2 regions of the Brevibacillus sp. HB1.3 genome follow, and region 1 is predicted to be linked to the other one. Evidence: predicted binding sites of a transcription regulator. Region 1 holds the regulator's gene; the other holds the start of a gene.

What was found. Region 1 encodes CtsR, which represses protease genes until heat stress. Its sites were predicted from a motif close to ATGGTCAATAAAGGTCAAACA; they were not measured.
Region 2: the regulator CtsR is predicted to act here: its motif matches at 1,351-1,371, upstream of clpP (ATP-dependent Clp endopeptidase proteolytic subunit ClpP).

The regions. Positions count from the first base shown of each region.
Region 1 is NZ_JABMIT010000019.1:59,350-62,765, reverse strand. Features, by position in the region: gene HPY31_RS28010 (MGDG synthase family glycosyltransferase) at 1-667, shown strand, start outside; gene HPY31_RS28005 (HAD hydrolase-like protein) at 697-1,383, shown strand; gene HPY31_RS28000 (CtsR family transcriptional regulator) at 1,572-2,036, shown strand; gene mcsA (protein-arginine kinase activator protein McsA) at 2,053-2,571, shown strand; gene mcsB (protein-arginine kinase McsB) at 2,591-3,416, shown strand, end outside.
Region 2 is NZ_JABMIT010000009.1:249,907-253,322, forward strand. Features, by position in the region: gene HPY31_RS21065 (branched-chain amino acid ABC transporter substrate-binding protein) at 1-152, opposite strand, end outside; gene HPY31_RS21070 (copper amine oxidase N-terminal domain-containing protein) at 369-842, opposite strand; gene HPY31_RS21075 (hypothetical protein) at 1,058-1,279, shown strand; gene clpP (ATP-dependent Clp endopeptidase proteolytic subunit ClpP) at 1,411-2,013, shown strand; gene HPY31_RS21085 (H-type small acid-soluble spore protein) at 2,124-2,309, opposite strand; gene HPY31_RS21090 (hypothetical protein) at 2,326-2,508, opposite strand; gene HPY31_RS21095 (HPr family phosphocarrier protein) at 2,636-2,893, opposite strand; gene whiA (DNA-binding protein WhiA) at 2,943-3,416, opposite strand, start outside.

The DNA of each region.
Region 1 (3,416 bases):
TCATGAACAACTGTATTACCTGCTAGACGTTTATCGACAGGATCATCAAAAATTCATTCCGATGGGCATTCCTATCATGAAGAAATTCAGTTTGCCATTGGAACCCGAATTGATTCGGCAAAAGCTTGGCCTCGCTCCTGAACAAAAGAGTATTATTCTTTCGGGGGGCGGATTGGGTCTCGGCTCGATGGAAAAGGTATTAGATGGGCTAGAAGAGATTAACATTCCCCTGAAAACCTTTGTGTTAACGGGGACAAACGACAAGCTATACAATAAGGTGACAAATCGTACGTATCGGCATGAAGTCGTTCCGCTAAAATTCATCAATAACTTCCACGAATACTTGGAAACGGCTGATTTAATTGTCACCAAATCAGGCGGACTTACATCAGCTGAAGTAATGAGTAAACGGGTACCCATGATTGTTTACAACCCTCTGCCTGGACAGGAAGAGAGGAACAGCCACTTTTTGCTCAATAATGGGTGTGCGGTACACGCGAATCTATCCGAGCAGTTGATTTACTTTATCGATGAACTATTGCATAGCCCGTCCAAGGTGGAATATATGCGTAGAATGGGACAAAAAATCTCAAAGCCAGATGCTGCACAACGAATTACTGAGTTTATCATGGATGATATGAATATGTTGCCAAGAAAAGTAGAATAGCTGCCTAGCCAGACAAAATGGAGGAACCCATGACTGTACCATTCGCGATATTATTTGATATGGATGGCACGTTACTGCAAACAGAAAAGCTGTCGACCCCCGCTTTTATTCGAACGTTTGACCAGCTTCGTCAAAAAGGGCTATGGCAAGGGGAAACCCCTGACGAACGTGAACTGATCAATGTACTGGGAATGACGATCGAGCAGATCTGGGACAAATTACTGCCGGGTGCGAGTGAAGAAGCCATTCGCTCAGCAGATGCTTTCTTACTAAACAATGAAATCCAGTTACTCAAAGAACGAGTGACCGAGCTATATCCGGATGTAAAATCAACCTTAGAAAAGCTGCATGAAAAAGGTTTTGCTTTATTTGTAGCAAGCAATGGGCAGGAAGAGTACATCGATGCTATTTGTCAGGCATACGAGTTAAAGCCGCTGATGACAGACCTGTACTCGGCCGGTCGTTTCCGCACGCATTCCAAAAATGACCTGGTTGCAAAACTGTTGTCTGATTACAAAATCGGGCAGGCCATTATGGTAGGAGATCGTCACTCCGACGTGGAAGCAGGCAAGACAAACGGTTTATTTACCATTGGATGCGACTTTGGTTTTGCGAAACCAGGCGAGCTTGATGGGGCAGATGTTATCATCACCAGCTTCTCTCAGCTACTGAATCATTTGCCAACAATCGACACCAATACACAAGAACAAGCATAAACCATTCCTCAGGGAGTGGTTTTTTTGTTGATCATGTCCAAGTTTCAAGCGACCCTCTTTTGCCCACACTAGAATGTGTAAGGGACACTTGCGGGCACGCACTAAACCCATTATAATTAACGTCAAAGATAGTCAAAGTCAATAGGTAACCTCATAAGAACATACACAGAGGAATAGGAGGCGATGACTTGCGAAACATCTCGGACATCATTGAACATCACTTGAAAAGCATCCTTACTAACAGTCCCAATGGATCGATCGAGATTCAGCGTAGTGAGCTTGCCGACCATTTTCAATGTGTGCCGTCTCAGATCAATTACGTCATCAATACGCGCTTTACCGTTCAAAAAGGATACCTCGTAGAGAGTAAGCGCGGGGGCGGCGGGTATATTCGCATACGCAAGGTGCAGATTGTCAGCAAGGCACGCTTGCAGGAATTGCTAACAGAAGAACTGATTGGTGAGAGCATCAGTCAGAGTGTGGGAAATGCGATCGTAGAAAGACTATTGGAGGAAGGGTTAGTCAACATTAGAGAAGCCACCTTGATGAAAATCGCTACCTCGCGAAACGTTTTGACTCTAGAAGCTGAATTGCGGGATCGTTTGCGGGCAAATATTTTAAAGCAGATGATCGCGGCAATCTTGTTGAAGTAAAAGGAGGTATGATGTTATGAACTGTGAGGAATGCGGAAAACGACCGGCGACACTTCATTTGACGAAAATCGTCAATGGCGAAAAAACCGAATACCATATTTGCGAGCAGTGTGCTCATGAAAAAGGGGACGTCTTTACCGGCTTTCACAACTTCAGCATCAACAATCTCCTATCAGGACTTTTAAAATTTGATCCCATGCAAAAGAATGGACGCGAAACGGCAACGAATAAGCCGCTTCAATGCGAAACATGTGGACTCACATATGCTCAATTTAGTAAAAGCGGCAGATTTGGCTGTAGTGATTGCTACACCTTTTTGGGGGATCGACTGGACCCACTTTTCCGCCGGATTCATGGAAACACACAGCATAGTGGAAAAGTACCAGAGCGTACCGGTGGCAAACTGAAGATCCGTAAAGAGCTGGAGCAACTAAAGCAAGCGCTGCAAAGTCATGTCGCCAGTGAAGAGTTCGAGAAGGCAGCAGAAATGCGTGATCGAATTCGAGCATTGGAACAAAAAATGGCCCAATCGTAGCAAGGGAGGTTAGCTGGTTATGTCCCAAAAGCAGTTTATGCAAAACCCGTGGAGCAATTGGATGAAAGGAGAAGGTCCTGATTCCGACATTGTCATTAGTACACGGCTGCGTATCGCCCGTAACCTGCGCCAGCACCCCTTTCCGTTATTGGCAACGGACTCGCAGGGCGAGGAAGTGGTGAGAAAGGTAACGGAAGTAAGCGATTCGGAGGCAATGCGCAAACGGCATCAGCTTCAGGTCATCCATATGGATCAAATTAACCCGTTAGAAAAACGGGTGCTCGTAGAAAAGCATCTGATTAGCCCTCATCTGGCAGAGGAATCCCGTAAAGGTGCCGTATTGCTTCGGGAAGATGAGTCTGTCAGCATTATGGTTAATGAAGAAGACCACATTCGAATACAGGTACTATTACCCGGGTTTCGTTTGAACGAGGCATGGGAAATAGGTACGAAAATAGACGACATTTTTGAGAAAAGCTTGAACTACGCGTTCGACGAAACTCGAGGGTATCTTACAAGCTGCCCAACCAATGTGGGTACGGGAATTCGTGCATCCGTGATGCTGCACCTGCCCGCTCTGGTGATGACGCAGCAGATCAGCAGAATTTTACAGGCGATTAATCAAGTTGGTCTTGTCGTTAGAGGAATTTACGGAGAGGGCAGCGAAGCTCTAGGGAATCTTTTTCAGTTATCCAATCAGGTCACACTGGGGATGTCTGAGTCGGATATCCTTTCCAATCTCTACGGTGTGGCCAGACAGATTATTGAGCAAGAGCGTGTGGCACGCACTTACTTGCTGGAGCATACCCGGGTTTCTTTGGAGGATCGGATTTTTCGCTCGTATG
Region 2 (3,416 bases), on a different contig from region 1:
CCACTTGCACCGCCCGTGCTTCCTCCGCTATTGTTGCTCGGCTGTGGTGTCGCGCTTTGGCTACCAGTCCCCGCACCTCCACCGCAGCCCGCGAGCAATGTGCTCAAAGCAAATGTTGCAGCCAGTATCGACAATGATTTCTGTTTTTTCATAGCAAAAATCCCCCTCTTTATTTATGAGCAAACTATGAATCACAATCTTATTGTAGGATATTTTAGAAAATTTGCAATAGAAATCATTGAGGGAAGAGTCAATCAAATAGCCTCTATTGCTGTCTGCTAATAGAGGCGTATACGTGTAGTATTGAAGCAAATAGCCACTTCTACGTATAGAAGTGGCTATCCTCATGAGAAATATCCCATTGATTATTAGGAATTAATTGGAATGCTCAGCTTGTAAGTCAGCGTTTTTGCATCGTACTCTACTGTCGCACCCAATTCTTGAGCAATGAATACGAGGGGCACGAGCACTGCACCTGTCACTGGACGTGGCGGATTTGCTACACTCGTTTCTTTGCCGTTTTTATAAGCAAAGTTTTTGTTTTCGTACATACGCAGAGCGTACTTGTTGTCTTTGGCAACCAGCAGAGATTTGGTCGTGCTATCCCATGCTGCAGAACCACCCAAAGCAATTGCCAATGTGCTCGCATTCACATACGCAACACCATTTTCAGTAACGATTTCTTGTGGGAATGGGAACTCCTTGCCATTTAGCTGAACTTTGATTTTTTGTTGTACAGCTGGTGCAGGAGCAGGAGAAGTTTGGGCAAACGCAGCCGTTGCCGCTACACTTCCTGTTAGAAGAGCTGCTGTCAGCATCATTGTAGAAAACTTGCGAAGCATAATAAACACCCCTTAAATATCATGAAATGAATTCCAATTTTGTATGATTCGACATAAATCAACTTTTTCCTTCTTTTTTATCCCATACATTTCCTATGTAATTCTCTCTTCAAACATGACAAGACTAGGAAAAAAAATAAATATCCCACGAACAAATGTTTTTGTGCACAACCTGTGTATAACATTGTGGATAACTTTCGAAAGTGAGGCTTGCTATGGCAGGGGAACGTTTTTTTCTCATTTATCAAGAGGCCAGTGATGAAGAATGCTTATTGACCATTGAACCATACAAAGATCAACAGGAGCTGGCGGAAGCCATCAATCAACTGCAAGCCAAACAAGTCGATGAATATACGATTATCAAGGGAAAAAAGATGAAAGCCACGCTGAAACTCGCCGTCGATTTAACCGAGGCCGATGAGAATTCCAAGGAATGAATGTTTTCTTTTTCGAGTAGGTTTAGACAGAGGGAATTTGGCAAACATGGTAGGGAGGGCGCGCACTTATGTGTTTGACCTTCATTGACCTTTTGTGTATGATATTGTTACAAAGAGAGGAGGAAGACTAGATGCATATGAATTTAATTCCAACCGTCATTGAACAGACAAACCGCGGGGAACGTGCTTACGATATTTATTCCCGCCTGCTCAAAGACCGCATCATCTTTCTGGGAACCCCAATCAACGACACCGTAGCCAATATCGTTGTGGCACAGTTGTTGTTCCTTCAGGCGGAAGATCCGGAGAAAGACATTCACTTGTACATAAACAGCCCAGGCGGTTCTATTACTGCTGGTATGGCAATTTACGATACTATGCACTTCATCAAGCCTGATGTATCCACCATTTGTATCGGAATGGCTGCTTCCATGGGAGCATTCCTGCTGGCTGCTGGGGCAAAAGGCAAGCGCTTTGCTCTGCCAAACAGTGAAGTCATGATCCACCAACCATTAGGTGGCGCACAAGGACAAGCGAGCGACATTGAGATTGCCGCAAAACGTATCTTGAAGATGCGTGATCATCTGAACACCATCTTGGCTGAACGTACTGGACAGCCTTTGGAGCGCATCCAAAAGGATACCGATCGCGACAACTTCCTCTCTGCCGCTGAAGCAGTAGAGTACGGATTGATTGACAAAGTCATCACTTCCGAACCGTCTTCGAAAAAATAAGAGCTGTCGTAAAAAAAAGCACTCGTGCCTGAACTACCGGCCGAGTGTTTTTTTGTATGCCGAGCAACCTCCTTGAGGTTTCCCTTGGTCTGCTTGGCTTTTTCGGTGAATCATTGTGATACTTCCATTAACTGACTGACATAGACTGTCCGGCTATGCCCTGGATTTTTTTCCTCATGTACACGTGCTGTTGACGTTTTTTCGTCTACAGCATCGATCCAAACGGCTTGTCCATCGTACTCTACCTTGATATGGTCGTCGGATTTCATGATGGCTTGTGCTCTTGTTACATTCATAAGTGACTGACTCCCTCTATTGATCATCGTCAAGAGCTTGCTTGGCTGACGTAGCCCCTGTCATCGTATCTACAGTCGTTTCTTCAATCAGACCGTTTTGGTCGGAAACAACTCCGCCCCCCAGTCCCTCATTCACCATCCGATCAATGTCCATATCATAACAATCGCGGCCTTCGTAACACTTATCACGGTTACTCATGTCTCATTCCTCCTTCATGCAATATACATGGTTAGAAATGCCCTGCCCGAAGTGAATTGATACATATTCATCAAGATAACCAACAAAAAAAGACACCTCCCTTAAGGGAAAAGTGTCTCTCGTAACTCTATTCTTCTTTGCTTACCAGATTCGTAAGGCTGCTGACTGCCTGGGAGGCATCCGGCCCTTCTGCCAAAATGGTAATTTCCGTTCCAGAGCTGATTGCGAGGCTCATGATACCCATGATGCTTTTCGCATTGACCTTCTTGTTGCCTTTTTCTACGAATACTTCCGATGCAAAACGGTTAGCTTCCTGTACGAAAAAAGCTGCTGGACGAGCTTGCAAACCGGTCTTTAACTGAACCACGACCTGCTGTTGAACCATGAATGGACCTCCTTACTAGTAGACTATTATCCTTTAGTATAACATGCATCTACATCGAAATATTTTGTTTTTCTCGTATTTTGTCAGCGATTTCGTTAATTTTTCGCAAGCGGTGGTTAATGCCCGATTTGCTTACTACTCCGCTTGGCACCATCTCGCCCAACTCTTTCAAATTGATGTCAGGATGAGCCACTCGAAGCTCCGCGACCTCGCGTAGACGTTTTGGCAAATTCTCCAAACCCATCTCTTGATCGATAAGCTGAATATTTTCCATTTGTCTGGTGGCTGCATTCACCGTTTTGTTTATGTTGGCGATTTCACAATTGTGTAAACGGTTTACGGAGTTCCGCATGTCCTTTACGATTCGGACGTCCTCGAAATACAGAAGGGCCTGATGAGCCCCTATCAAGCTCAAAAACTCTGTAATCTTTTCGCCTTCTTTAATATAGAGAACATACCCTTTTTTCCGCTCGATGCACTTGGCATTTAGTTTATACCGATTGGCGATCTTGGTCAATGCTTC